2 regions of the Microbacterium sp. BE35 genome follow, and region 2 is predicted to be linked to the other one. Evidence: predicted binding sites of a transcription regulator. Region 2 holds the regulator's gene; the other holds the start of a gene.
The links. Region 2 encodes HspR, which represses chaperone genes until heat shock. Its sites were predicted from a motif close to AAGTTGAGTCNNNNNGACTCAACTT; they were not measured.
Positions count from the first base shown of each region.

Region 1: J2Y46_RS18740 (ATP-dependent Clp protease ATP-binding subunit) is a predicted target of HspR. The motif match lies at 2,668-2,692, and genes of this name have one in related genera.

Region 1 covers NZ_JAVDXD010000006.1:197,252-211,658, reverse strand. Annotated here, with positions in the region: gene J2Y46_RS18760 (methyltransferase) at 1-1,049, opposite strand, end outside; gene J2Y46_RS18755 (MarR family winged helix-turn-helix transcriptional regulator) at 1,140-1,559, shown strand; gene J2Y46_RS18750 (DUF3817 domain-containing protein) at 1,623-2,087, shown strand; gene J2Y46_RS18745 (VOC family protein) at 2,167-2,538, opposite strand; gene J2Y46_RS18740 (ATP-dependent Clp protease ATP-binding subunit) at 2,707-5,265, shown strand; gene J2Y46_RS18735 (LLM class flavin-dependent oxidoreductase) at 5,484-6,359, shown strand; gene J2Y46_RS18730 (LLM class flavin-dependent oxidoreductase) at 6,356-7,120, shown strand; gene J2Y46_RS18725 (hypothetical protein) at 7,117-7,518, shown strand; gene J2Y46_RS18720 (ATP-dependent DNA ligase) at 7,615-9,147, shown strand; gene J2Y46_RS18715 (response regulator) at 9,161-9,817, opposite strand; gene J2Y46_RS18710 (sensor histidine kinase) at 9,814-11,466, opposite strand; gene J2Y46_RS18705 (CitMHS family transporter) at 11,648-13,180, shown strand; gene J2Y46_RS18700 (hypothetical protein) at 13,306-13,926, shown strand; gene J2Y46_RS18695 (NAD-dependent deacylase) at 13,923-14,407, shown strand, end outside.
Region 2 covers NZ_JAVDXD010000001.1:813,723-828,129, forward strand. Annotated here, with positions in the region: gene J2Y46_RS03535 (TetR/AcrR family transcriptional regulator) at 1-403, opposite strand, end outside; gene J2Y46_RS03540 (MFS transporter) at 567-1,844, shown strand; gene J2Y46_RS03545 (amidohydrolase) at 1,841-3,466, shown strand; gene J2Y46_RS03550 (hypothetical protein) at 3,470-3,886, opposite strand; gene J2Y46_RS03555 (DUF5979 domain-containing protein) at 4,013-7,363, shown strand; gene J2Y46_RS03560 (heat shock protein transcriptional repressor HspR) at 7,428-7,898, opposite strand; gene J2Y46_RS03565 (DnaJ C-terminal domain-containing protein) at 8,006-9,004, opposite strand; gene J2Y46_RS03570 (nucleotide exchange factor GrpE) at 9,020-9,637, opposite strand; gene dnaK (molecular chaperone DnaK) at 9,640-11,508, opposite strand; gene J2Y46_RS03580 (hypothetical protein) at 11,671-12,207, opposite strand; gene J2Y46_RS03585 (MFS transporter) at 12,204-13,787, opposite strand; gene J2Y46_RS03590 (MFS transporter) at 13,869-14,407, shown strand, end outside.

The sequences.
Region 1 (14,407 bases), on a different contig from region 2:
GTCGGCCCGACCGCCCGCTCCAGCGCGGGGCGGTAATGCAGGCCGGAGTTCCAGACCGCCCAGAGTTCGCCGCCTTGCCGCAGCACGCGGGCGGCCTCTGCGAACATCCGCGGAGCTATCCCTTCGTGCACCGCGGAACCCGAGTGGAACGGCGGGTTCAGCGCGATGAAGGTCGCGCTCGCGTCCGGCTGCGCCCCCAGCATGTCGTCGCGGACGACCTCGACGCGGTCGGCGACGCCGTTCGCCTCCGTGGTCGCCCGCGCGGAGGCGACCGCCGCCGCCGATTGGTCGCAGGCGAGCACGTGGAGGGATGGATGCCGCAGCGCGAGCACCGTCGCCACCACGCCGGTTCCGCAGGCGAGGTCGATGGCTGAGCCGTCGGGGAGCGGGGGAAGCTGCTCCAGCAGGAACCTCGTGCCGATGTCGATCGACGCGCCCGCGAAGGCGCCTCCGAAAGCGCACACGACGATCCCGTCGTGCGTCACGCGCACCGGCGCCGGGTCGCGGCCGTCGTGAGGTCCGCGCGCGACGAGCACGCGCGACTTCTGGCGGGCATGGGTGACGTCGAGCCGGGCGAAGCTCTCGCGCAGCACGTCGTTCATGGCGAGCGTCATGTGCTTCACACGACCGCCGGCGAAGACGACGACGTCGGGTGCCGCGTGCGCGGCGATCAGCCGCGCGATGTCGCGGAGCGCGTCGAGCGAGCGCGGCAGCCGCATCAGCACGACGCGCGCGCCGCGCACGAGTTCTGGCGAGAGTGGCAGCGACACGAAGGCGTCGCTGAGGCCGAACCGCTCGGCGTTGGCGGCCAGCGCCCGTTCGCCGGTGAGCGGGTCCTGATGGACGCGGATGCCGCGGCCGCCGTCGGACGCTGCGCCCAGCGTGAGCGCTCCGTAACCGTCGCCGATCACCACGAGCTCACCGTCGCCGGCGCCGGTGCGGGCGGCGGCGGACTCGTCCAGGAGCAGCCGGTCCGCAGCATCCGTCGCGACGAGGTCGGGAGCCTCGACGTCGGGCCACCGGCGCAGGCCCTCGAGCGAGAATGTCACCGTCCCACGGTAGCCGGACCGGCCGCGTCCGGTTCCGGGAACTGCGGGCGAATGCGTGCCGTCCCGCGGCAGCGGGACTAGCATTCAACGGTGCCAGACCGTGCGTTCAGTCCCGTCATCTCACTGCTGACCGTGGCCGCAGTGTGGGACGCGCACCTCGGCGCTCAGCTGCGCGACCTCGGCCTCACGACCCGCAAGTACGGGCTGCTCGCCCACATCGAGGCGACGCCGGGCATCTCGTTCAGCGAGCTCGCGCGGCGCTCGCAGATCACCGTGCAGTCGGCGCACACCGCCGTGCAGACCCTTGTCGCCGACGGGCTCGTCGCGGATGCGACGAAGCACGCGGGCGCGGCCTCCGATCTGCGCGTGACCGACCGGGGGAGCGAGGTGCTGCAGGCCGCCGAGCAGCGGCTGGCGGCCCTCGACGCCGGGCTCGCCGCGGGGGCGCCGGCGCTCGCCACTGCGCTGGAAGGGCTGCACGAACAGCCGTTCGGGCTCGCGCCCGAATAGGTCGGGATGCCGCGCACGGCCAACCTTCAGAAAGCCTGAAGCGCTTTCAGTTAGGCTGAAGGTGTGTTCCGAAACCCTCACACCCTGTTCCGTGCGCTCGCGATCCTCGAGGCGATCTCGTGGACGCTCCTCATCGCCGGTCTCGTGATCCGCGCCACCACCGACTGGGCGCTCGGCGTCACGATCGGCGGCGGCATCCACGGTTTCATCTTCCTGTCGTACGGCGCGACCGTGATCCTCGTCGCCCTCAACAACCGCTGGCGCGTCGGACCCACGGTGCTCGCGCTCGTGAGCGCCGTCATCCCGTACGCCACGATCCCGGCGGAGCTGTGGCTCCAGCGCAGCGGCCGCCTCGCGGGTGCCTGGCGCCTCGAGGCCACCGACGACCCGCGCGACGCCACCTGGTACGACCGGCTGATGCGGTGGTTCCTGCGGCGGCCCTGGGTGCTCGGCGCCTTGATCGCGCTCGCGGTCGTGCTGCTGTTCGTCGTGCTCCTCATCCTGGGCCCGCCCGGAGGTCGCGACTGACGACACCCGACCCCGGCCGCCTCTCTCCCTCGGGAGCGAGGCGGCCGAGTCGCGTCGTGATCAGTGGCGGTGCCGCGGCTCAGCGCCAGGCGGGCAACTGCTGCAGGGTCCAGGTGTTGCCGTCGGGGTCGTCGAACTGCACGAACCTGCCCCAGTCCTGCTCGTCGACGCCGCGCCCCTCGACGCCGTTGGCGCGCAGATGCGCGAGCGCTTCGTCGGCGTCGGGCACGACGACCTGGATCGTGTTCTGGCGGCCGGGCTCGAGATCGTTGCCCAGCCCGGTGCCGAAGGCGATGGAGCACGCGGAGCCGGGCGGAGTCATCTGCACGAAGCGGAGTCCGTCGACGGGCGTCTGATCGTGATCGGCGTTGAAGCCGATCCGCTCGTAGAACTCCTTCGCGCGATCGACATCCGTCACCGGCACGAAGATGAGCTCGATCTTCCAGTCCATCGTGTTCCCTCTCGTCTCTGAAGCAGGTCCCCCGTAGACGAGACGTTACGCCGGGGGTGCGACATCCGGCGCTGGGGAATACGTGCGGACGTGAGCGGTTGAACTTGACAATGTCTGTATCAAGTTCAAAACTTGATACTCCTCCGCTCAAGTTTCAGGAGAGATGGAATGCCAGAAGACTTCACCCCCCATGCCGGCGACGACGCGAGCTCGTTCGACGAGTTCCTGGCGCGCTACCTCGCGGGCGAGCGCGCGCGCGCCGAGCGCTCGATCGACCTGAGCCGCTACCTCGGCGCCCGCACGCAGGAGCTCCTCCAGCGGGCCGGCAAGTACGCGCTCGACCGCGGCCAGCAGGAGCTCGACGCCCTGCACGTGCTCCGCATGCTCGTGAGCGAGGCGCCGGCGCGGGACGCCGTCCAGCGCATCGGCGCGGACGCCGACGCGATCGCGCGCGCCACCGAGGAGCGCCTGCCCGCCGCCACGGCGGCGGCGGACGTCGACGGGGCCGTCGTGACCTCGTCGGTGCAGCGTGCGCTGTTCCATGCCTTCCAGGTCGCCCGCTCGTCGGGCTCGACCTACGTCGACCCCGAGCACCTCTTCTTCGCGCTCGTGCTCGCGCAGGACACGCCCGCCGGCCAGGTGCTGGCCCGCGCCGGCGTGACGGCCGAGGCGCTCATGCAGGGCGCGCGCGAGACCGTGACGCCGGGCGAGAGCACGCAAGCGCAGATGCGGCCCGAGGGCGCAGCATCCGACACCCCCATGCTCGACACGTACGGCACCGACCTGACGGCGCGCGCCGTCGCGGGCGAACTCGACCCGGTGATCGGGCGCGCCGACGAGATCGAGCAGACGATCGAGATCCTCAGCCGCCGCACCAAGAACAACCCCGTGCTCGTCGGCGAGGCGGGCGTCGGCAAGACCGCGATCGTCGAGGGCCTCGCCCAGGCGATCGTCGACGGCTCCGTGCCCGAGCAGCTGCTGGGCAAGCGCGTGGTCGCCCTCGACCTGCCGGCGATGCTCGCAGGCACCCGCTACCGCGGCGACTTCGAGGAGCGCCTCACCAAGACGATGGACGAGATCGCCGCGCACAAGGGCGAGCTGATCGTGTTCATCGACGAGGTGCACACGGTGGTCGGCGCCGGTGGTGCCGGTGACGGCGGCATGGACGCGGGCAACATCCTGAAGCCCCGCCTCGCGCGCGGCGAGCTGCACCTCGTAGGGGCGACCACGCTCAAGGAGTACCGCGTCATCGAGAAGGACCCCGCGCTCGAGCGGCGGTTCCAGCCGGTGCGCGTGGGCGAGCCGTCGATCGAGGACGCCGTGCTCATCCTCCGCGGCCTCAAGCCGGCCTACGAGGAGCACCACGGCATCGTCTACACCGACGAGGCCCTCCGTGCGGCCGTCGAGCTCAGCGACCGGTACCTCACCGAGCGCGTGCTGCCCGACAAGGCCATCGACCTCATCGACCAGGCGGGCGCCCGGCTGCGGTTGCGCCTCGGGTCGAAGGTGGACGTGAGCGGGCTGATCGAGCGGCTCGCGACGCTCGAGGCCGACAAGAACGCCGCAGTGTCGGCGGAGCACTACGAGGAGGCGTCGCAGATCCGCGACCGGATCGCCGAGGTGCAGGACCGCCTCGAGCGTGCCACTGCCGCGGGCGCCGCCGTGCGCACCGACGCCATCGTGGACGAACCCGAGATCGCCGCGGTGATCAGCCGGGCCACCGGCATCCCCGTGAACCGCCTGACCGAGACCGAGCGTGAGAGGCTGGCGTCCCTCGAGGACGAGCTGCACGACCGCGTGATCGGGCAGGACGACGCCGTGACCGCCGTCGCCAAGGCGGTCCGCCGCAACCGCACCGGCATGGGCGACGCCCGGCGTCCGGTCGGGTCGTTCCTCTTCCTCGGCCCGACCGGTGTCGGCAAGACGGAGCTCGCGAAGGCCCTGGCAGGCTCGCTGTTCGACGACGACACCGCGGTGATCCGGTTCGACATGAGCGAGTTCGGCGAGCGGCACACCGTGTCCCGCCTCGTCGGCGCCCCTCCCGGATACGTCGGCTACGACGAGGCCGGACAGCTCACCGAGCGCGTGCGGCGCAACCCGTACTCGATCGTGCTGTTCGACGAGATCGAGAAGGCGCACCCCGACGTGTTCAACCTGCTGCTGCAGGTGCTCGACGACGGGCGCCTCACCGATGGCCAGGGGCGCACGGTCGACTTCCGCAACACAGTGGTCGTCATGACCTCGAACCTCGGCTCGGAGTTCCTCGCGTCGCGCGGCGGCGCGATCGGGTTCCTCGCCGACGGGGGAGGGGCGACCGGCTTCGGATCCGAGAAGGACCTCCGCGACCGCGTCTTCAGCAAGCTGCGCGAGGCGATGCGGCCGGAGTTCCTCAACCGCATCGACGAGATCGTGCTGTTCCGCAAGCTCGAGGAGCCGCAGCTGCAGAACATCGTGCGTCTGCTGCTGGGCGCGTCCGACGCGCGGCTCGCAAGGCGCGAGGTGTCGCTGGTCGTGACGGACTCGGCGGTGGCCTGGCTCGCCTCGAACGGCTACGAGCCCGAGTACGGCGCGCGGCCGCTGCGGCGGCTCATCCAGCGCGAGGTGGACGACCGCATCGCCGACCTGTTCGTCACGGGCGCGCTCGTGGACGGCGGGACGGTGACGGTGGATGCCTCGGCGGCGGCGCTGTCGGTGGTCGCCGGTTCGCCCTTCGCGGTGGCCGCCTGACCCGACACGGTGGGCAGAGAGGCGCCGGGCCCTCGGGCCCGGCGCCTCTCGGCATGCATGGGGGTGGGCGTTCCTCCGCTTCGACAGGTCAACCGGAGCTGCGCCGGACAGATCCAGCCCGAATTCTCCTGTAGAACCCCGGTTGACCTGTCGAAGATGCGGGTGCACGGATGCCGGCGGCCGCGGTGCGGGTCGGTGGCACCTGACAGAGTGGGTTCATGACCCGCATCGGCGCGATCTTCAATCCGTACACCCACACCCCCGACGAGTTCCGCGACGCGGTGCTGGCCGCCGAGTCGGCGGGCCTGCCCGAGCTCTGGATCTGGGAGGACTGCTTCCGCCAGTCCGCCTTCGCCACGGTGGGCGCGGCCCTCGCGTGGACCGAGACGTTGCGCATCGGCATCGGGATCGCTCCGATGCCGCTGAGGAACGTCGCCGCGACGGCGATGGAGATCGCCACGGTCGAGCGGCTGTTCCCCGGTCGGCTCCTTCCGGGCGTCGGTCACGGCGTGCTCGACTGGATGGGGCAGGTCGGGGCGCGCGTCGCCTCGCCGCTGACCCTGATGCGCGAGTACGTGCCGACGCTGCGCAGCCTGCTCGCGGGCGACCAGGTGAGCGTCGACGGACGCTATGTCACCGTCCGCGACGTGCGCCTGGACTATCCGCCGGTCGCACCGCCGCTCGTGTATGCGGCCGCAGAGGGTCCCAAGACGCTGCGGCTGAGCGGCGAGGTGGCCGACGGCACCGTGCTCGACAGCGGGCACACGGCAGGGGAGTACGCCATCGCCACCGCCGCCATTCGCGAGGCGCGGGCCGCGTCGGGTCGCGCCGGTGACCACGACGTGGTGGCCTACGTCGTCACCGCCTTCGGCGCGGATGCCGAGGCCCGGGCGATCACCGACGTGGGCGACAAGCCCGATCCCGCCGAGCGCGCGCTGTGGGGCGAGCCGGCAGACGTCGCCGCGGGCGCGCAGCGCTTCTTCGACGCAGGGGTGGACGACGTGGTGCTCCTGCCCTCGTCGCGCAGCGACATCGCCGAGTTCTACCGGGCGGCCGCCGAGGTCTCCCGCCTCGTCGGCGTGCGCGTAGCATGATCGCGGCGCTCTCGATCGGGATCGCTGCGGCGGCCGGCGCCGACGTCGGAGCGCGCGTCGCGGCGGCCGCCGAGGCCGCAGGACTGCACGCGTTGTGGGTCAACGACACCCCCGGACATGATGCACTCGCCGTGCTCGCTGCCGCCGCGGGCGCGACCGAGCGGCTCGTGCTCGCCACGGGAGTGCTCCCGATCGACCGTCGCACGCCCGACGACATCCTCGCGGGCGCCGCAGGAATCCCCGCCGACCGGCTCATGCTCGGAATCGGTTCGGGGCAGCTTCGTTCCGGGGCGGTCGAAAGCGTGACGGATGCTGCCACCGCCCTCCGCGCGCGCACCGAGGCGCGCGTCGTGGTCGGCGCTCTCGGCCCGAGGATGCGGCGCGCGGGGGCGGAGGCGTCTGACGGGCTCCTGCTCAGCTGGCTGACACCGAAGATCGCTGCGGAGCAGGCACGCCGGGCGCACGAGCGGGCCGGCGCGGCACACGTCGCGCTGTACGTGCGGACGGCTGCCGACCCCGCCGCGACAGCGGCGCTCGACGAGGAGGCACGGCGCTACACCGGGTACCCCGCGTACGCGGCGAACTTCGCGCGCCTGGGTGTCGAGGCGGCGGACACCGTCATCCGACCTGTCGCGCTGCGTGACCGGATCGCCGCCTATCGCGCCGCCGCCGACGAGGTGGTCCTCCGAGCGATCACCGCCTCGGGCAGCCTCGATGAGCACCTCCGGTTCATCGACGCGGTCCGTGGGGCAGTCGCGTGACGCGGATCATCGCTTGCTGGGCGCTCGCGGCGCTGCTGGTGACCGCGGGCGCGTCGCACCTGACGTGGGGGAGGCGCGGCTACCGCATCGTCGTCCCCGACTGGGCGACGCGGCTCTTCCACACCGACGAGGACACGATCGTCGTCGCGTCAGGCGTCGTCGAGCTGATGCTGGGCGGTGCTCTCGTGGCGCTTCCCGCCGAGCGCCGCCGCGTGGGTCGGGCGGTGGCCGCGTTCTTCGTGGCGGTCTTCCCTGGCAACGTCCATCAGTGGCGGACGCGCCGGCCGGCGCCCATGCTGCGCACCGATCGGGCCCGGTTCGTCCGGCTGCTGCTGCAGCCGCTGCTCGTCGTGTGGGCCCTGTGGGGCACGAGCGGAACAGTCGGACGCGGCCGATGAGTCGGCCGGTCGCGGCCCACGATCGGTCGGTCGCCCAGCGGCGGCACAGCCGTCGAGCCCGGGACAGGTGTCGGGGACCGGTGCCAGAATGCCGATGTGCTGCTGAACGAGCTGGTGACCGCGACGGGCGAGGTCGCGTCGACCTCGTCGCGCTTGGCCAAGATCGCCGTCCTCGCCACGTTGCTGCGCGGGCTTCAGCCGGATGAGGTCGCTCCCGCCATCGGTTTCCTCACCGCCAACCCGCGGCAGGGGCGGCTCGGCGTCGGGTGGCGCAGTCTCACCGGCCTCGATGTCGTACACGCCGATACGCCGACGCTGACCGTGCTCGATGTCGACGCATCCCTCAGCCGACTGGCGGGGGCCGATGGCCCGGGCTCGGTCCTCGCGCGCCGCGGCGAGCTCGACGCACTCGCGAGCGCCGCCACCGCCGAGGAGTGGGACTTCCTGGCGCGCGTCATGATCGGCGAGCTGCGCACCGGTGCGCTCGAGGGTGTGCTCCTCGATGCGATCGCGAAGGGTTCCGAGCGCGAGGCGCCCGTCGTGCGGAGGGCCGCGATGCTGTCCGGCGACCTGGGCGCGACCGCGCGCATCGCGCTCACCGGCGACGCCGATGAACTCTCCGCGGTCGGCCTCCAAGTGGGGCGCGGTGTGCTGCCGATGCTCGCCGCGACGGCGGGATCGACGAGCGAGGCGCTCGAGACGCTCGGGGCCGCAGCATCCGTCGAGTACAAGCTCGACGGTGCACGCATCCAGGTGCACCGCGACGGCGACGACGTCCGAGTCTTCACGCGCAGCCTCGCCGACATCACCCACCGCGTGCCCGAGCTCGTCGAGGCGGTGCGGGCACTGCCCGCCGAGCGGGTGATCCTCGACGGCGAGACGCTGTCGCTCGACGAGGACGGCGGCCCGCGGCCGTTCCAAGACACGATGTCGCGGTTCGGATCGATGGGCGACGACGCGGCGGCCACCGTCCTGAGGCCGTGGTTCTTCGACATCCTCCACCTCGACGGACGCGACCTGATCGACGAGCCGCTGGCGACGCGCCTCGAGCTGCTCGATCGAGCTGTCGGCGACGCACGCATGCCGGGCGTCGTCACCGACGACCCGGTGAAGGCCGAGGAGTTCTCGCGTCAGGCGCTCGCCGCGGGCCACGAGGGCGTCATGGTCAAGGCGCTCGACGCTCCCTACGCCGCCGGACGGCGCGGCAAGAGCTGGCTCAAGGTCAAGCCGGTGCTCACCTACGACCTCGTGGTGCTCGCCGTCGAATGGGGGTCCGGCCGTCGCACCGGGCTGCTGTCGAACCTGCACCTGGGTGCCCGCGACCCGGAGGGGATGTTCGGCGAACCGGGCGGCTTCGTGATGGTGGGGAAGACCTTCAAGGGGCTCACCGACGCGACGCTGCGGTGGCAGAGCGAGCACTTCCCGACCATCGAGACCCACCGCTCGGCGTACGCGGTGCACGTGCGCCCCGAGACGGTGGTCGAGATCGCCATCGACGGCGTGCAGCGATCGACGCGGTACCCGGGCGGTGTCGCCCTGCGCTTCGCGCGTGTGAAGGGCTACCGCCCCGACAAGCGTCCCGATGAAGCCGACACGATCGAGTCGCTCCGCGCCCTGCTTCGAGGGTGAGGGCCGCACCCCGTCATCCGCGGGCGGAGACGTAGCGGTGCTCCGGCCTCCCCGTGGTGCCGTATCGCAGCCGCACCTCGACTTGGCCGCGTGCGGCGAGCGTGGCGAGGTGTCGCTGCGCGGTCGCGCGCGAGATGCCCACCCGCTCGGCGACCTCGGCCGCGGACGCCTCGTCGTCGCCGAGGCCCTCGAGGATCCGCTGCTCCGTCGCCGATCGGGCGACGGAGGCAGGTTCCGCACTGCCGTGGAGGATCGTCAGGGCGCGGTCGATCTGCTCCTGCTCCAGTGGACGGTCGGTGGCGAGGAGATTCCGCATGCGGGCGTAGCGGTCGAGGCGCTCCGCCAGCACGCGGGCGTCGAACGGCTTCGTCAGGTACGCGAGCGCGCCGGCGCGCAGCGCGCGACGGACAGTCGCAGCATCCGTCGCAGCCGACAGCACGAACGCATCCACGTCGACACCCGCGATGAATTCGACTCCGTCGCCGTCGGGGAGGAAGGCGTCCACGAGCAGCAGGTCGGGGGCGTGGGCGCGCACGGCCTGGCGCGCGGCCCCCAGCGAATGCACGGGGTCCAGCGCGGTGAAGCCGGTGCGGGAGGCGACGACGTCGCGGTGCAGTCCGGCGACGCGGAAGTCGTCGTCGACGACGAGCACACGGATGGGCTGACTCATGCGTTCTTCTCCTGTCGGCGGACAGCGGTGTCGCGGCGCAGCGCGCCCGGAAGTCGCGCGCCGAACACGGCGCCCGAACCGTGGCCGCCGGCATCGATGACCCACACGTCGCCGCCGTGACGGCGGGCGAGGTCCCGGGAGAGGGGCAGACCGTAGCCGTGTCCGTGCACCGCGTCGTTGCGACCTGGATCGGCCTCGCGAGATCCGGCGCGGATGAACGGATCGCTCCCGGGCGGACGGATGCCGCGGCCCGAGTCGGCGACCGTGACCACGAGCTCATCGTCGTCGTCGAGCAGCGCGACCTCGACCCAGCGGGGTTCATCGCCGGCCACGGCCGCGGTGACCGCATTGCCGATCAGGTTGCCGAGGATCGCCGCGACGTCCTCCGGGAGCGCGACCTCGCTCAGCAGCAGGGTGTCGTCGGAGACCCGCACGCTCACGCCCCGTTCACGCGCCGCCGCGCCCGTCGCGCCCAGAAGGGACTGGAGGAAGGCGTCGGGAACCCGCTCGAGGCCGGCGACGGCGAAGTCGACGGCTCCGCGCTCGGTGAGGTCGCCGAGGAACGCGCGCGCCTCGTCGACGCGGTCGGCGTCGATCAGCCCGGATGCGACGTGCAGGCGATTGGCGAACTCGTGCCGCTGCACGCGCAGAGCCTCGGTCATGGCGCGGACGGTCTCGAGCCGCCCGGCGAGCGCCTCGACATCGGTGCGGTCGCGCACCACGACGATCTCGCCGAGCGCGCGGGCGTCGCGGCGCACCGGACGCGTGTCGAGGTACAGCACGCGGTCGCCCACGACAGCCTCCACGGCGGTGGCGCCCTCGCGCACGGCCCGGAGCACGTCTTCCGGCAGCGCCAGCTCGTCGAACCGGCGGCCGACGGGGTCGTCGAGTCCCAGCATCCGTTCCGCGGCCTGATTGCACACGCGGACCACACCGTCGGGATCGAGGGCGACGACGCCGTCTCCGACTCCTTCGAGCACCGCGGCCTGGTTCTGCACGAGCGCCACGAGCTCCTCGGGCTGGAGTCCGAGGGTCAGCCGTTCGAAGCGCCGCCGCAGGAGCAGTGTCGCCAGCGTCGCCAGAGCCACTCCGCCGAGCGCGGCGACCGCGATCGTCGTCAGGAGCGCAGGGAGGTCGTCGAACACGCTCGCACGCTCGAAGCCGACGCTGACCTCGCCCGCCGGAGTGCCTCCGGCCTCGGCGTAGATCGGCACCTTCGCGCGAGCGGACTCGCCGAGGGTGCCGACCTCCCAGTCGACCACCTCGTTGCCCTCGAGCACCTCGGCGAAGGGTGTCGAGACCACTTGGCCGAGCAGGTCCTGATTCGGGTGGGCGAGACGGATGCCGTGATCGTCGGTGATGACGACGAACAGCGCGTCGGTGCGGTCGGCCACATCGGTGGCGATCTGCTGCAGCGGACCGTCACGGAGGTGCGCGGCATCCGGAGTTCCCGGGTCCGCTGAGAACTCGGCGACGAGGGACTTGACGTCGGGGTCCTCGGCGACGGTGCGGGCGATGTTGAGCGCGGCTGCCTCGGACTCCGCGCGCAGCTGACGCACGCCCAGCCAACCGAAGACGAGTGCACACACGGCGACGACGGCGGCGACCGTCGCCAGCTGGACCAGCAGCAGCCGTGTCGCGAAGCGCATGGCACCTCCTGGGTGTGTGAGCGGAGTGCGCGTGAGCAGAATGCGCAGAACACACGCTACGCGCAGAACGTGAGGGAATGCGACTTACCGCGCGCTGGTCCGGCGCTCGACCCTAACCTCACTCAGACGCACCGCGAAATGGTGCGGGAGACCTGACGCACCCCACGACGAAGGAGTCGACATGAACGCGGCAGCACCGTTCCTCCTCCAGGCCGCCGAGGCCGACGAAGGCTACGCGACAGCCTTCGTCCCACCCGAATGGGTGCTGGTAGCCCTCGGGTTCACGATGGTGCTCGTGTTCATGGCGCTCATCATGACGCGGCGGCTCACGCCGATGGTCGCGCTCATCCTCGTGCCCACCGTGTTCGGCCTGTTCGCCGGTGCGGGGCTCGGGCTCGGCGACATGATCATCGACGCCATCGGAAGCATGGCTCCGACGGCCGCCCTCCTCATGTTCGCGATCATGTACTTCGGCATCATGATCGACGTCGGGCTGTTCGATCCGTTGATCCGCGCGATCACGCGACTGCTCGGCGACGACCCGGCCAAGGTCGTGCTCGGCACGGCGATCCTCGCGGGAGCGGTGTCGCTCGACGGCGACGGGTCCACGACGTTCATCATCACGACCTCCGCGATGCTGCCGATCTACCTCCGTCTGGGCATGAGCCCGGTCGTGCTCACGTGCGTCGCAGGCCTCATGAACGGCACGCTCAACATCGTGCCGTGGGGTGGTCCGACCGTGCGTGCTGCGACCGCGCTGGGCCTGCAGCCGACCGACATCTTCGTGCCGATGCTGCCGTCCCTCGCGGCCGGCCTGGTCATCGCGCTGACGTTCTCGTGGTTCCTCGGCCTGTCGGAGCGCAAGCGCATCGGCAGCATCGACGCCTCGCGCCTCGGGGACGGCGGCTCGCTCGCCGGCCCGCGGATCTTCCGCGGCGCCGACACGAAGCCTGGTGCCCGTGCGACGCTGCGCACCGGCAACATCGTCACCCTCGCCGGCGGTCACGGCGGCGTGCCCGCGGCGACCGCGGTGGTGGACCGTGAGGACACCGCCATGGCGGACACGATGCTCGACCCCAACCGCGCGACGCTTCGGCCGAAGCTGATCTGGTTCAACCTGGCGCTCACGCTCGTGGTGATGGTGCTGCTGGTGCTCGACATCTTCCCGCTCGCGTATGTCTTCATGGTCGGCGCCGCGATCGCGCTGGTGGTCAACTTCCGAAAGCTCAAGAGCCAGGCCGACGAGATCGTCGCGCACGCTCCGAGCATCGTCGGCGTCGTGTCGATGGTGCTGGCCGCCGGCGTGCTGGTCGGCGTGCTGAACGGCACGGGCATGGTCGACGCCATGGCCACCTGGATCACGACCGTGATCCCGGCTTCGCTCGGCCCGTTCCTTGCCGTGATCACCGGCATCCTGTCGATCCCGTTCACGTTCTTCATGTCGAACGACGCGTTCTACTACGGCATCCTGCCGGTGCTCGCGCAGAGCGCGGAGCACTTCGGGATCGCCCCGGTCGAGATGGCGCGGGCATCGATCACCGGCCAGCCCGTGCACCTGCAGAGCCCGCTGGTGCCGGCGATCCTCCTGCTGGTGTCGCTGGCGAGCGTGAACCTCGGCGACCACCACAAGAAGGTGCTGTGGCGCGCCACGATCGTGTCGCTCGCAATGCTCGCGGTCGGCGTGGTGGTCGGCGCCATCCCGCTGATGGCCTGACCCGACTCGACGACCTCTCTCCGCGAGAATCCAACCGGGGGCCGAGACCGTGGGTGGTACCCACGGTCTCGGCCCTCCACCGGATTCTCGCGGTGGCAGGGCGTCGGTGAACGTAGAATTTCGCCATGACCAAGGGAGCCGCACCCGACGCCTCGTACGAGAACCGCAGCTTCGGGGCGCCCGGCGCGGAGCGGACCGTCGTGCTGCTGCGTTCAGGGGTCTCGACCCTGTCTGATCCACGCCCGGATGCCACCGCACGGCGTGACGCGAGGATCGTCGCGGTGGGGCTCACGATCGACGACATCGACGATCCCGCCGCCTACCGTGGCGCGACCCCTGCAGAAGCGACCGCGAGCGCCATCGCGCGGTTCGTCACGGAGGAGTCGCACGGGCGCCCGGTCGGTCTCGTGGGAGTCGGCGAGGCCGGCGAGCTCGCGGTCATGGTCGCGGCCCATCTCGGCGAGAACGTCGACAGGCTGGCGCTCGTCGCCGTCCCCCGGCCGGAGTCCGAGCTCGGTGCGAGCGAGGTCGCTGAGCTCCTCGACCGCATCGCCGCGAAAACGCTCCTCATGAACGGCCAGGCGGATCCGACCGCCGCGTCAGGCGCCGCGGAGTGGTTCAAGAAGCACCTGGCGTCGGCGCGGGTGGAGATGGTGCCGAGGACGGACGATCCCGATGCGCGGCTCATCCTGGCCGACGTCTGGGAGCGCGTGCTGTCGCACGTCGCGCCCGCCACCGTGCGATGAACCGCATCGTCGTACTGACCGGCGCAGGCATCTCGGCCGAAAGCGGCGTGCCCACGTTCCGCGGGGCCGACGGGCTCTGGGAAGGGCACAGCATCGAAGACGTCGCGACGCCGGAGGGGTTCGAGCGCGACCCCGACCGCGTTCAGGCGTTCTATGACGCGCGACGGCGGGCCGTGGCATCCGTCGTCCCGAATGCCGCGCACCGCGCGCTCGCCCGGCTGGAGGGAGCGATCGGCGACGACCTGCTGGTGGTCACGCAGAACGTCGACGACCTGCACGAGCGCGCCGGCACCCGCAACCTCGTGCACATGCACGGCGAGCTGCGGCGCGCGCTCTGCCTGGCCTGCGGATCGCGCCCCCAGTGGGACGCCGACCTCATCGACGGCCCAGCCTGCCCGGAATGCGGAGAACGGATGCTGCGCCCCGACGTGGTCTGGTTCGGCGAGATGCCGTACGAACTCGATCGCATCGAGCAGGCGGT
Region 2 (14,407 bases):
CGATCGCGAGCACCTCGTCGTCGGGCACGCCCGCATCGACGAGGGCGGTGGCGAGCCGGTCGTAGCTGCCGATGACACCGGGATCGGTGATCGTCTTGCCGACGATGAGCGGCACGATGAGCGGGTGATCGGCGTACAGGCGACGCAGACCCCGCACGGTTCCTGTGACGATCTCGTCCCAGTCCCCCGTGACCGGCTCGGGGAAGTACCGCGCGCCGAGCCGCGAGCGCATGAGCTCGATGATGGCGTCCTTGCCGTCGACGTGGTTGTACAGCGACGACGGCGTGACCCCGAGCTTGCGGGCGAGGGCGTTCACGCCGAACGTGTCGCCGGAGTCGGCGAGCTCGATCGCGGCATCGGCGATGAGATCGACCGACAGCAGGTTCACGCGAGGACGCGGCATCCGTCTCCCTCCCTCGCGGTCAGCCTAGCTTCGGCGGTCTGCCGTAATCGGGGCTTCCCGGATCCGTCACACCCGTGCAACAATAAACGAATACCGTTCGTTTACCGGCCAGGCTGGCCGGGTGTCGCACACCGTCGTGCAGGAAACGACAGAAGGATCCCGTATGAACGACCTCACCGCCCGCGTGCCCCTGCGGTTCCCGACCGCAGCCGCGACCTTCGCCATCGGCATCGCCGGCTACCTCGGCGTCAACCTCTCGCCCTACATGATCACCGCCCTGCAGACCGGGTTCGCCGTCGACGTGCTCACCGCGAGCTGGATCGTCACCGCCACGCTGCTCGCGACGGCGATCACCGGCCTCGCGACCGCGCCGCTGTGCGCCGGGGCGCGCCGACGCATGGTCGCGCGCATCGGGCTCGCGGCCGGGCTCGCAGGGTTCGCCGCGGCGGCGCTCGCCCCGTCGGCGGGCGTCGCGATCACCGGACTCCTCGTCGGCGGCGTCGGCGCCGGCTGCGCTGTCGCCGCCGCGGGCGCCGCACTCGCCGCGTTCCGCAACCCGGACCGTGTGGCGGGGTTCAACGGCCTCGCGAACCGCGGTGTCATCACCATCGTGCTCGCGGTGATCCCGGTCATCGGCCTCGCTCCGATCGACGTGTTCGGCGCGCTCGCACTGTTCTGCCTCATCGGCCTGGTCGCGGTCGGCTGGCTTCCGGTGGCGCCCGTCGTCGACCCGCAGGCAGGCGCCGCGGTGCCGGAAGCCATGCCGGTGACGGTTCCCGAGACGGGCGCCGTACGCAGCCCTCGCGCGCGCACCGCCTCGCGCACCGTGACGATCGCCGGCTTCGCGCTGCTGGTCACCTTCGCGCTCTGGGCGGCGAGCGAGGACTCCCTGTGGGCCATGGCCGGCGTCATGGGCGGCGAGCAGGCGGGACTCACACCGGAAGGCTTGGGTCTCGCGCTGAGCGGCGCGACCGCCGGCGGGCTCGTGGGCTCCGTGCTGCTCATGATCGTCGGCAACCGGCTCGGCCGCGCGGTCCCCCTCGTGGTGCTGCTCGTCGCCGGCGGCGCCCTGAAGATCGCGCTCGGCTTCGCAGGCGACCAGACGGCGTTCATCACGCTCTTCATCGTCTGGAACACCATCTACGCGATCGCCTTCATGTACTTCGTCTCCACCTCGGCCGCCCTCGACGCGGACGGCCGCTGGTCGGGCCCCCTGCTCGCGGTCTACCTCGTCGGGTCGGCGCTCACGCCGGTGATCGGCGCGGCGCTCGTCGAGGCGTTCGGCTACCAGGGGTTCACCGTCGTGCTGGGCGTGGCGAGCTTCGTGCTCGCGATTCCGGCGGCGATCGTCGCGACGATCTCGACAAGGGTGGAATCGGATGCCGCGGCCGGGGCCGCTGTCGAGACCGCTGCGGCGGAGACCGAGGAGCTCCACGCATGACCGCCACCATCTACACCGGAGGACGCATCTTCACCGCGGGCGCGGAGCCCTGGGCGGAGGCGCTCGTCGTCGCCGCGGACGGGGTCGTGTTCGCAGGCGACGCGGAGGGCGCGCGCGCCGCGGCGGGCGCGGATCCCGCCATCGTCGACCTCGGCGGCCGGCTGCTGCTCCCCGGGTTCACCGACGCCCACACGCACCTCGTGATGATGGGCGAGGCCCTGGGGCGCGTCGGGCTCACCGACGCCCGCACGCTCGCCGACATCCAGGAGCGCCTCCGTGCCGCACGGGCGGCGCAGCCCGACGCCGCACGCGTGCTGGGCCGCGGATGGCTGTTCGACTCGGTTCCCGGAGGCAGGCCCACGGCCGCCATGATCGACGCCGCGGTCGCGGACGTGCCGGTCTACCTCGACGCCAACGACTACCACTCGTGCTGGGTGAACTCGGCGGCCCTCGCCGAGCTCGGGATCACCCGCGACACCCCCGACCCCCTGGGCGGGCGCATCGGCCGCGACGCCGACGGCGAGCCCGACGGCATGTTGTACGAGACGGCCGCGCAGACGCACGTGTGGGCGTTCCTGGCGGCGGAGACCGATGACGCCGCCCGCGACGCCGCGGTCGAGCGCACGCTCGCGGCCTATGCCGCCACCGGCGTCACCGGAGCGGTCGACATGGCGTTCGACGACCTCGGGCTCGCGGCGTTCCAGCGGGCAGCCGAACGGCGCGGCGGGCACCTGCCGGTGCGCGTCGCCGCCCACTGGTTCGTCGAGAACACCGGCGACGAGGCGGCGAACCTCGGCCAGGTCGCCCGGGCCGTCGAACTGGCCGAGACGGTGCGCTCGCCCTGGCTGCGGATCGTCGGCATCAAGCTCGTGATCGACGGCGTGATCGATGCGTGCACGGCCGCGATGCGGCATCCGTATTCCAACGGCTCGAACGCGGAACCCATCTGGTCGCTCGCCGACATCACGCCGGTCGTCGCCGCCGCCGACGCGGCGGGGCTGCAGGTCGCGCTGCACGCGATCGGCGATCTCGCCAGCGGCATCGCCCTCGACGCGCTCGAGCACGCCGCCGAGGCGAACGGCGACCGCCCGCGTCGTCACCGCATCGAGCACCTCGAGTACGCGTCGCCCGGCACAGCCGAGCGCATGGCGCGACTCGGGGTGACGGCATCCATGCAGCCCGTGCACGCCGACCCCGCCATCTTCGACAACTGGGCCGCGATGCTCGGCGACGAGCGCGTCGACCGAGCGTTCGCGTGGCCCGAGTACGTCGACGCCGGCGCCCTGCTCGCCTTCTCGACCGATGCGCCCACGGCGCCCCACGAGGCCCTTCCCAACATGTACATCGCGGCGACTCGCCGCTCCGCCCTCGACGACTCGTTCGCCCCGCGGCACCCGCAGTTCGCGCTGCCGCTCGCCCAGGCGCTCGGACACGCGACGAGGGATGCTGCTGCCTCCGTGGGCGATGGCGCGACGCGCGGGCGGCTCGAGGCGGGGCTCGCCGCCGACTTCGCGATCATCGACGCCGACCCGTTCGCGGACGGTCCCGAATCGCTGCTGACCGCCCAGGTCGTGCGCACTGTCATGGCCGGCGAGACGAGATACGACGCGGGAGTGCTCTGACCGCTATCCGGTTGACGGCGGGTGGGTCGCGAGCCATTCGGCCGCGACCCGCTTCGTGACCTTGAGCAGCCAGGCGTCGGTGATGACCTCGCGCAGCTGCTCGAGATCGATGCCCTCGAGACACACGAGCACGGCCGGGTAGCCGTCGAAATGCGGGATCGTGAAGAACGCGTCGGGGTAGGTCTCGAGAAGGGCCTCTTTGACCTGCGCCCCGTCGGTGCGCACGCCCACGACGTCGCCCGGGGGCCACCCGCGCCCGAGCGCCGCCAGCTGATCGAGGTCGCGGCCGCTCGGGCCGCGCTGCCACACGAACGCCCCCGCCGGCGTGCGCCAGCTCGCCCCGCCGCGATGGCCGTCGACGCGCTCGATCACACGCGGAAAGCCGAGCGCGACGGCGCGGACGTCGTCGAGTGTCGCCATGCCCTCCATCATGCGCGCTATGCCGGCAGGGGGCGAGCTGTTGATTGTCCGGTTGATCGGGACCGATAGGGTACGACTACCGAGCGGCGCGCCTCCTCGCGCCCCGGGGGGAGAGGGGCCTCGCGCATGCCACGATTCGATCGCCCACGCCTGCGACGCGTCGCCGCCGGGATCACCGCGACACTGCTCGCCGCCACCGGCGCAGTCGTCGTGGGAGCGATCGAACCGCAGACCGCCTCAGCCGCCTATCCCGAGTCCGTCAACCCGTTCGCGATCGCGGGCGGCTTCACCGTCTATGCGCGCCAGAACGCCCTGCTGCAGAACCAGGAGACCGAGGGCAGCATCGCGGTGGGCGGGACCGCGACGGTGCAGGGCAGCAGCGGGCAGTACACGATCGTGCACGTCGTGGCCGGCACCGGGAATTACGACCTCCCGACCGTCGACGGCGACCCCACCCGGTTCCTCGTCGGTGAATACAGCACCGCGAGCACCGGCATCCTGGCCATCACGAGCGCCGGCACGACCGACCCGACGTTGTGGGGCGACCTCAAGATGGTCGACCGCGACGGCGGCTGGGAGGCCTTTGCACGGGCAGACTGGCTCCGGCTCAACCAGAACCGGTCCAACGCCGACCAGACTCCCCTCATCGACGCCACCCACCAGACGTATCCGACGAGCGCAGCGCCCCCGGCGGGTGCGGCCGGCAACGGGAGCATCTACACGGCGAACATCTCCGACACCGCGGTCGCCGACTACGTCGAGGCGAACCGCGACGCGTCGTGGGAGGAGGCGTCGAGCTGCTTCGACGGCATCGCCGACCCTGGAACCGGCGTCGGGTATCCGGTCGGGGTGGCCGAAGACGCGGGCGACCGCGTCGTGCTCGAGGAGCTGAGCCCCGACCAGCCGAACGTCGTGGACTACTCCGCCATCGAGGGCGCGTCTCTCATCCAGTTCTCCCCCGGACCGACGCCGGGAGTGTCGAACCCGCTCGTGATCCGGGTGCCCGCGGGGACGACCGAGGTGATCGGAGCGCGCGCCGATCCGCAGGGCGTGCACTCGCCGTACATCGTGTGGGACCTCTCGCAGATTTCCGGCGACGTCACCGTGACAGCCGGTCAGGCCCGCATCGACGGCTCGATCTACGCGCCGAACGCGTCGGTCACCGTGAACGCCGCGCCGCTGGACGGCCAGGTGATCGGCCAGAACGTCACCATCCAGGGCGGCGAGGTCCATTCGTTCCTCTTCTCGGGCGAGATCTCGTGCAACGACGCGAGCGGCACGTTCACCGTGCGCAAGGAACTCGACGGCATCGAGTCCGGCGATCTCCCGGAAGGCACCACGTTCACCGTCAACTACCGCGCTGTCGACCCGGACGGCAACGTCACCGTCGGCACGCTCGAGGTGCCGGCCGACGGCACTCCGGTCGCCGCCGGCGAGCGATTCCCGGAGGGCACCCAGGTGAACTTCGAGGAGATCGCGCCCGAGACGGTGCCGGGGTGGGAATGGGGGGATGCCACGATCGCACCCGACCCCCTCATCATCGGGACGGGCACCGCCCAGGTGGTCGTCACGAACACGGCGACGCAATCGACGGGCACCTTCAGCGTCTCGAAGTCGATCGACGATCCGTCGGGCGAACCTCCGGCGCTCGAGGGGACGGTGCCCGTCACGTGGATCGCGCGATACGGCGGCGAGCAGATCGGCACCGGCACCATGAACGTGCCCTTCACCGGCACGCCCGTCGTTCCGGTCGATGGGAACGGCGCTCCGATCCCCTTCCCGGTGGGCACCCGCATCATCCTCACCGAGAACCTCGACGGAATCGATCCGCCGCCGGGGTACGACTGGAGCGGCATCGGGTGGAACCCCGGGCGCTCGTTCGTGATCACCGAGGCCGACACGACCAGGGCCGTCGAGCTCACGAACATCGTCACCCCGACCGACGACGGCCGGACGATCACGATCGTGAAGTCCGCGACCGGCTCGGCCGCGGACCCGCGGTTCGGCTACGAGGTCACCTACAACACGAACCCCGCCCCTGAGCGGGCGACACTTCCCCTGCCGGTCGGCGAGCCCCAGCTGATCGAGGATCTCGAAACGGGCGCTGAGACACTGGAGCTGGCCGAGCTTCCACCGACGTTCGAGGGCGCTACCGTGGCGAACGTCGGCGACTGGGCGCCGCCCGTCTTCAACGTCACGATCGACGGCGTGACGACTCCCTACGAGCCGGACGGCTTCGGCGACATCGTGGACATCCCGCTGCCCGCCGACTCGGACGCCGACGTCGAGATCGAGGTGACGAACGCGCTCAAGGAAGGCACCTTCACGATCTCGAAGGAGTTCGACGGTGTCCCGCCCGACCAGGTGCCCCCGGGTCTGGAGTTCAGCGTCGCCTGGACGGCGTACTTCCCGACGACGGAGCCCGAGGACGTGATCCAGCAGGGAGTGCTGCGGGTCCCCGGCAACGGCGAACCCGTCGGCCCTGTCGACGACGCGGGCGAGCCGCTGCTGTTCCCCTACGGCACCGTCGTGACGTATGAGGAGCAGGCCGCGCCGACCATCCGGCACCTCTCCTGGCTCGGCGCCGCGTTCGACCTCGACCGGCTCACGATCGGCGTCGACGACCAGGCCGTGGTGCACGCGACACTCACCAACGACGCGTCGCTCATCGAAGGAACCTTCCTCGTGCAGAAGAACATGGACGGCATCGATCCGGGCGACCTGCTCGTCGACTCGTTCACGATCGACTACGTGGCGCATCTGCCGAGCCGAGATGTGCTGGTGGGCCGGTTCGAGCTGCCCGCAGACGGCACGCCGACGGGTCCCGTCGACGATCAGGGCGACCCGATCTCCTTCCCGATCGGCACGATCGTCAATCTCCTCGAAGAGGAGCCCGACGCGTCGGCGCTGCCACCGGGCTACGAGTGGGGCGAGACCACGTGGAGCCCGTCGAACTTCGTCGAGATCGGGCCGGAACAGACCCCTCCGGTACTCGAGGTGACGAACTCCGTCGTGGCCATGACGCGCTGGGCAGTCACGAAGGTCGTCGCGGGCAGCGGCGCGTCGTCGCTGCCGGCGGGGACCACGTTCCCGGCCGACTGGTGGCTGACCGGTGTCGCCCAGCCCCGCATCGAGCTCGAGCCGAACGTCACGATCACATCGCCGTACTTCCCGGTGGGCACCATCATCGAAGCACGCGAGGCGGATCTGCCGTCGATCCCTGGCGTGGACTGGGGGACGCCGACGTGGACGGTCGACGGCGAGGCCCTCGTCCCCGACGAGGACGGCAAGGTCACGCTGCCGATGTCGGGTGTGCGCACCCCGCAGACGGCGGAGCTGACGCTGACCAATACCGCGACGACGCGTCCGCTTCCGGCGACCGGCGGCGGCGGGCTCTCGCCCCTCGTCCCGCTCGGAGCCGTCGGCCTGATCGCCCTCGGCGTGCTTCTGGCCGCCCGACGCGCGCGACGCACCTGACGCACCGCCGCGAACGAACGCGAAGAGGGAGGGGACGGCATCCGTCCCCTCCCTGTTCGGTGAATCAGCCCGCCGGGCTCTCGTCGGGAGGTTCGCTCTGCTGCGCGAGCGACGCGCGCGGCCGCCACACGACGACCTCGGTCGCGCGGCGGACGCGAGTGCCATGGCGCAGCGTCACGACGGAGCCGGTCGAGCCGGCCGCGAAGACGCGGGCGCCCGGCCGCTTCTCGAGCTCTGCGCGCATACGGTCCTCGAGGTCGCGGACGCGGCCGTGAAGCTCCTGCACCCGATTCTCGAGCTCGAGGATGCGCACGATCGCCGGGAGGCCGATGCCGTCCGACGACATGCGGGCGACCTCGCGGAGCTGCTCCACGTGGCGCAGCGAGTAGCGCCGCGATCCGCCCTGCGTGCGGGCGGGCACGACCAGCCCGAGCCGGTCGTACTGGCGCAGCGTCTGCGGGTGCATGCCCGACAGCTCGGCGGCGACGGCGATCGCGAAGATCGGGGCATCCTCATCGATGTCGTCCTCGGACATTCTCGTCACCTCCTCATCGCTCACCAGAACAGGAGATCTCGCCAGCACAGGACGCTTCGCGCGGAATCGTCCTGGTCTCGCCAGATCTCCTGTTCTCGGCAAGCATCTCAGCCCTGCGCCTTGGCCATCAGATCGGCGCGCGGGTTCTCCTTCGACTCGAGGCTCTGGAAGCGCTCGAGCGCTTCGCGCGCAGCCTCGTCGAGATGCGACGGCACGGCCACCTGCACCTCGGCGAGGAGGTCGCCTGTGCCCTTGGCCGTCTCGACACCGCGCCCCTTGACGCGCAGCACGCGGCCGGACGGCGTGCCCGGCGCCACGCGCAGTCGCACCGGATCGCCGCCGAGCGTCGGCACCTCGATGGTGGCGCCGAGCGCGGCCTCGGTGAACGTCACCGGCACGGTGACGCGCAGGTTCAGCCCGTCGCGCGTGAACACCGGGTGCGGACGCACGGTGACCTGCACGACGATGTCGCCGTTCTCGCCGCCGTCGGGCGAGTGACGCCCGCGGCCGCGGAGCCGGATCTTCTGCCCGTCCGAGACGCCGGCGGGGATCTTCACCTTGAACGGCTTGCCGTCCTCGCCCTGCAGCGTGATGGTCTCGCCCCTGGTCGCCGTGACGAAGTCGATCGTCGTACGCGCCGTGACGTCGGCGCCGCGCGTCGGGCCGCCGAAACCGCGGTAGCCGCCGCTCGGCTGCCCGAAACGCCCGGAGCCGAAGCCTGTGCCGCGCTGCTGCTGGTTGAACATCGCGAAGATGTCGTCGAGGTCCTCGGCACTCTGGTAGCGCGCGCCGCGGCCCTGGTTGAACATCGAGAAGACGTCCTCGAAGCCGCCGGCGCCGCCCGGGCCACCCGAGGTGAATCGAGCACCCGAGCCCATCGCGCGGATCTGGTCGTACTCCTTGCGCTGCTCCGGGTCGGAGAGCACCGAGTACGCCTCGCTGACCTCCTTGAACTTCGCCTCGGCGGCCGCGTCGCCCTGGTTGGAATCCGGATGGTAGGTGCGCGCGAGCTTGCGATACGTCTTCTTGAGGTCCGCCTCACTGACGTCCTTCGAGACGCCCAGCACCGAGTAGAAGTCCTTGTCGAACCAGTCCTGACTGGCCATGCAGCCTCCTTCGGGCTAGTCGGCGGGAACCGCGACGACGACCTTCGCCGGACGCAGCTCCACCGCGCCGAGGCGGTAGCCGATCTCGACGACCTCGACGATCGTGGTCTCGGTCGCGCCCGGCGTCGGCACCTGGAAGATCGCCTCGTGGTGCTGCGGATCGAACGCCTCGCCGGCGGCACCGTACGTGGTGAGCCCGATGCGCTCGGCGACGCCGCGGAGCTTGTCGGCGATCGCCGCGAAGGCGGATCCCTGCTCCAGGTCGCCGTGCTTCTCGGCGCGGTCGAGGTCGTCGAGCACCGGCAGGATGCCCTTCGCGACCGCGCCCTGGGCTCGCTCGATCTCGACCTCGCGCTGCTCCTCGGTGCGGCGGCGGTAGTTGGCGTATTCGGCCTGCAGGCGTTTGAGGTCGTTCAGCAGCTGCGACTCGAGGTCGGCGAGCACGGCGTCCTCGGCCGCGGCGTCGGCGTTCTGCGCGGCGCCGAGGATGTCGTCGACCGTGAGCTCGTCATCCTCCCCGTCCTGCGGCGCGGGGCCGGAGGCGTTCGCCTCCGACCCCACACCCTCAGGCCGGACCTCGTCGCCGTCGCCCGGTTCTTCGACCGGTTCCGGGTTGTGGTCCTTGTTCGCCATGGTTACTTCTTCTCGTCTTCTTCGTCGACGACCTCTGCGTCGACGACGTCCTCGTCGGAGTCGGTCGGAGCCTGGCCGTCACCGGCGTCGCCGGACGCAGCATCCGGAGCAGACTGCGAAGCCTGGCTCGAGGCGTAGATGGCCTCGCCGAGCTTGCCCTGGCTCTGGTTCAGCTTGTCGAACGCGGCCTTCACGGCGTCGTCGTCCTCGCCCGCGAGCGCGGTCTTGAGAGCGTCGACGTCGCCCTGCACCTCGGTCTTCACCTCGGCGGGGAGCTTGTCCTCGTTCTCCTTGATGAGCTTCTCGATCGAGTACGACAGGGTCTCGGCCTGGTTGCGCACCTCTGCGGCCTCACGACGCTTCTTGTCGTCGGCGGCGTGCTCCTCGGCCTCGCGCACCATGCGCTCGATGTCGTCCTTCGGCAGCGACGAGCCGCCGGTGATCGTCATCGACTGCTCCTTGCCGGTGCCCTTGTCCTTGGCGGACACGTGCACGATGCCGTTCGCATCGATGTCGAAGGTGACCTCGATCTGCGGGATGCCGCGCGGAGCCGGCGCGATGCCGGTCAGCTCGAACGTGCCCAGCGGCTTGTTGTCGCGGGTGAACTCGCGCTCGCCCTGGAAGACCTGGATCGCGACCGACGGCTGGTTGTCGTCGGCGGTCGTGAAGGTCTCCGAACGCTTCGTCGGGATGGCGGTGTTGCGCTCGATGAGCTTCGTCATGATCCCGCCCTTGGTCTCGATGCCGAGGCTCAGGGGGGTGACGTCGATGAGGAGGACGTCCTTGCGCTCACCCTTGAGGACGCCGGCCTGAAGGGCGGCGCCGACGGCGACGACCTCGTCCGGGTTCACGCCCTTGTTGGGCTCCTTGCCGGCTTCCTTCATCACGAGCTCGGACACCGCGGGCATGCGGGTCGAGCCGCCGACGAGCACGACGTGGTCGATGTCGCCGACCTTGATGCCGGCCTCGCGGATGACGTCCTCGAAGGGCTTCTTGGTGCGGTCCAGCAGGTCCTTGGTGAGGTCCTCGAACTTCGCGCGGGTGATCGTCTCCGACAGCGACACGGGGCCCGAGTCGGTCAGCGACAGGTACGGCAGGTTGACCGAGGTGCTCGTCGACGAGGAGAGCTCCTTCTTCGCCTGCTCGGCGGCCTCCTTGAGGCGCTGCAGCGCGATCTTGTCGCCCGAGACGTCGACGCCCGTCGTGTCCTTGAACTGCTTGATGAGGTAGTCGACGAGACGCTGGTCCCAGTCGTCGCCGCCGAGACGGTTGTCGCCGGCGGTCGCGCGCACCTGGATGGTCGAGAAGTCGTCGTCCTTGCCCACCTCGAGGAGCGAGACGTCGAACGTGCCGCCGCCGAGGTCGAAGACGAGGATGAGCTCGTCCTCCTTGCCCTTGTCGAGGCCGTAGGCCAGGGCGGCCGCGGTCGGCTCGTTGATGATGCGCAGGACGTTGAGGCCCGAGATCTCGCCGGCCTCCTTGGTGGCCTGGCGCTCGGCATCGTTGAAGTACGCGGGGACCGTGATGACGGCGTCGGTGACGGTGTCGCCCAGGTACTGCTCGGCGTCGCGCTTGAGCTTCTGGAGGATGCGCGCGGAGATCTCCTGCGGCGTCCAGCGCTTGCCGTCGACGTCGAAGCCCCAGTCGGTGCCCATGTGACGCTTGACCGACGAGACGGTGCGGTCGACGTTCGTGACGGCCTGGCGCTTCGCGGTCTCGCCGACGAGCACCTCGCCGTCCTTGGTGTACGCGACGACCGACGGGGTCGTGCGGAAGCCCTCGGCGTTCGCGATGACCTTGGGCTCGCCGCCCTCGAGGACGCTCACGACCGAGTTGGTCGTACCGAGGTCGATTCCAACAGCACGTGCCATGTGTATCTCTCCTTCATGGGGGCGCAGACGGATGCTGCCACCCGGGGTTACAGGGAAGTCTTCACGCGGCTCGCCATGAGGTTGAGTCGCGATGGCTCAACCATACGCCCGGGGTGCAGCATCCGTCAAATCAAAGTTGATACGCGACGGCTCAACTTACCTTCAGATCGAGTGGGCGAGGGTCTGCAGCCCCACCACCAGCAGTCCGAGTGCGACGAGGAGTGCGAGTGCGATCACCTGCTTCCACCACGCGAGGTCGGAGCGGCGCACTGCGAACCAGCCGATGACGGCGAGCGTCGCGATGTAGACGATGGCGCTGGCCTGCAGCGCCGCGTCTAGCGGCATCACCTCCAGCCACGCGAGAAGGAGGAGGATGCCGGGGGTCAAGAGGGTGCCGAGCGCACCGCCGGCGATCCGCGTGGAGATGATGAGGTCGACGCGGCCCGGGAACGTGCGGTGCACCGACAGGTGCGAGATGACGTCGGAGACGAACCCCGCCGCCGTGATGCCGACGACGCCGAGGATCAGCGCCCAGAAGGCGTGGTCGGCCTCCGCATGCTCGCTCGAGGCGACGACGAGCACGATCGCGAGACCGGTGAACGTCGCATACACGCGCTCCTTGAAGTAGGCGACGATCGCCTGCTCGCCGCCTTCGACCTGCTCGAGCTGCGCCCGCGCGCGGTCCGTGCGCCGGCTCACCCGCCCAGGATCCCTTCCGCAGCCTCGTTGGGCTTCGGATCGGGCAGGCGCCGCATGCGGAGTCCGTTGAGCACGCCCAGCACGGTCGCGAGGATCGGGATGAGCAGGGCCACCTGGAGCGCGATATGACGCGCTTCGGTGTTGATGCGGACCACTTCGGCCGATGCCTCCGGCGGCTCGTCGGCGAGGAGCTGCTCGAGACCGGTGTTCGACATGAGCTCCGCGTCCTCCTCGAGCACCGTGGCGACCTGCTGCTGCTGCTCGGAGCTCAGCACGGTGCTCGAGTAGGCGAGCGTGGTGAACGACGCCGCCAGGGTGGCGAGCATGATGGCGCCGGCGAACGCGAGGCCGAACGACAGGCCGAAGGAGCCCGCGGCCGAGTTGACGCCCGCGGCCTCGCTGACGCGCTCGTCGGAGATCGGCGACAGCGTGTAGTTGTTCAGCTGCGAGACGAGCAGGCCGAGTCCCGCCCCCGCGACGACGAGCGGGATCGCGAGGTACCAGCCGCTCTCGGCGACGGGCACGAGCGGCACGATGACGATCAGTCCGACGGCGGCGAGCGAGAACCCGAGCAGGATGAGGTTGGCGGGGCGCCCCTTCGCCCGGCGGCCGGCCCAGATCGCGACCACGAACATGCTGAGCGAGAGCGGCGCGATCGACAGGCCCGCCTGCAGCGCGTTGTACTCGAGCACCATCTGCAGATAGAGGGGAAGCACGATCATCGTGCCGCCCAGCGCGATCTGCTGCAGCAGCTGCCCGCTCACCCCGGTGCGGAACGGCTTCGACGAGAACAGCGCCGGGTCGAGCAGGACCGGCTTGCCGCGCTTCTTGCGCGTGTTGAGCCACCATGCCAAGCCGCCGAGCGCCACGGCGCCGAGGCCGATGATGAGCCCGACGTACCCGCCGCCCTCCTGCCACACCAGGATGCCGAGCACGACGCCACCCATGCCGATGACCGACAGGCCCGCGCCGACGAGGTCGATCGACCGGTCGCCGGTGTACTTGACGTCCTTGACCAGACCCGCGCCCAGCAAGACGATCGCGATGATGACCGCCTCGAGCGCGAAGGCCACGCGGTACGACCAGAACGTCGTGATGAACCCGCCGAGCAGCGGCCCGACCGCCGCGGCGATCGCGGCCGACGCGCCGACCAGCGCGTATACGCGCTTCTGGTGGCCACCGGAGAAGTTGCCGTGGATGAGCGACTGCATGGACGGGAGGAGGAGGGATGCCCCGATCCCGCCGATCACCGCCCAGAAGATGATGACGGCGGTCAGGCTCTGTGCGAAGGTCATCGCGACCGCGCCGACGGCGTAGCCGAGAAGGCCCAGGATGTAGGCGAGCTTGCGCCCGATGAGGTCGCCGGTCTTGCCGCCGATGAGGATGAAGGCCGCCGAGACCAGGGCCTCCAGAGCGATCGCGCCCTGCACGCCGCTGGCGGTCGTGCCGAGCTCGGTCACCACCGCGGAGATCGAGACGTTCATGATCGACGTGTCGACGACGAGGACGAACATCGCCATCGCGAGGAGGATCGCGAGACGGCCGTTGAACTTCGCCTCCGGCACGTTTTCCCCTGTCATGAACGAAGCAAAGCACCCCGCGCCCCCGGAGCGCTACGTTGATTGCGCATCAGTTCACCGAAGGGCCTTAACGTGACCGACATGAGCTCTCCTGAGCCCGGGGCCGACGAGTCCGGCACACCTTCGCCGCCCGCCGCGCCCACGCCGGGCGCTCCCGCCGATCACGTGCTGTCGACGGCGGCCCTCAACACCGACGGCCTCGACGACACCCCGGTGCCGCGGCGGCGCGTGTTCGCGTGGGCGCTGTGGGACTGGGCGACGCAGCCCTTCAACTCCGTCATCCTGACCTTCGTCTTCGTGTCGCTGTACCTCGTGTCCGACGCCTTTCTGCCGGCCGACGTCGCCGAGCAGAACGCGAACGGCGACATGGCGTGCTCGAGCGCCGCCGACGCGGGCACGGCGTACTGCGGCGCCCTCGCCGATCTGTCGGAGTGGTACGGCTGGGTGACCTTCGCCGCCGGCATCCTGATCCTCCTGCTCGCTCCCGTGCTGGGCCAGCGCGCAGACGCCGCAGGCACCAAGAAGCGGTGGGTGGTCGGGGCGACCGCGGTGCTGGCGCTCCTGCAGTTCGCACTCTTCTTCGTGTACTCCGAGCCGCAGTTCTTCTGGCTCGGGGCGAT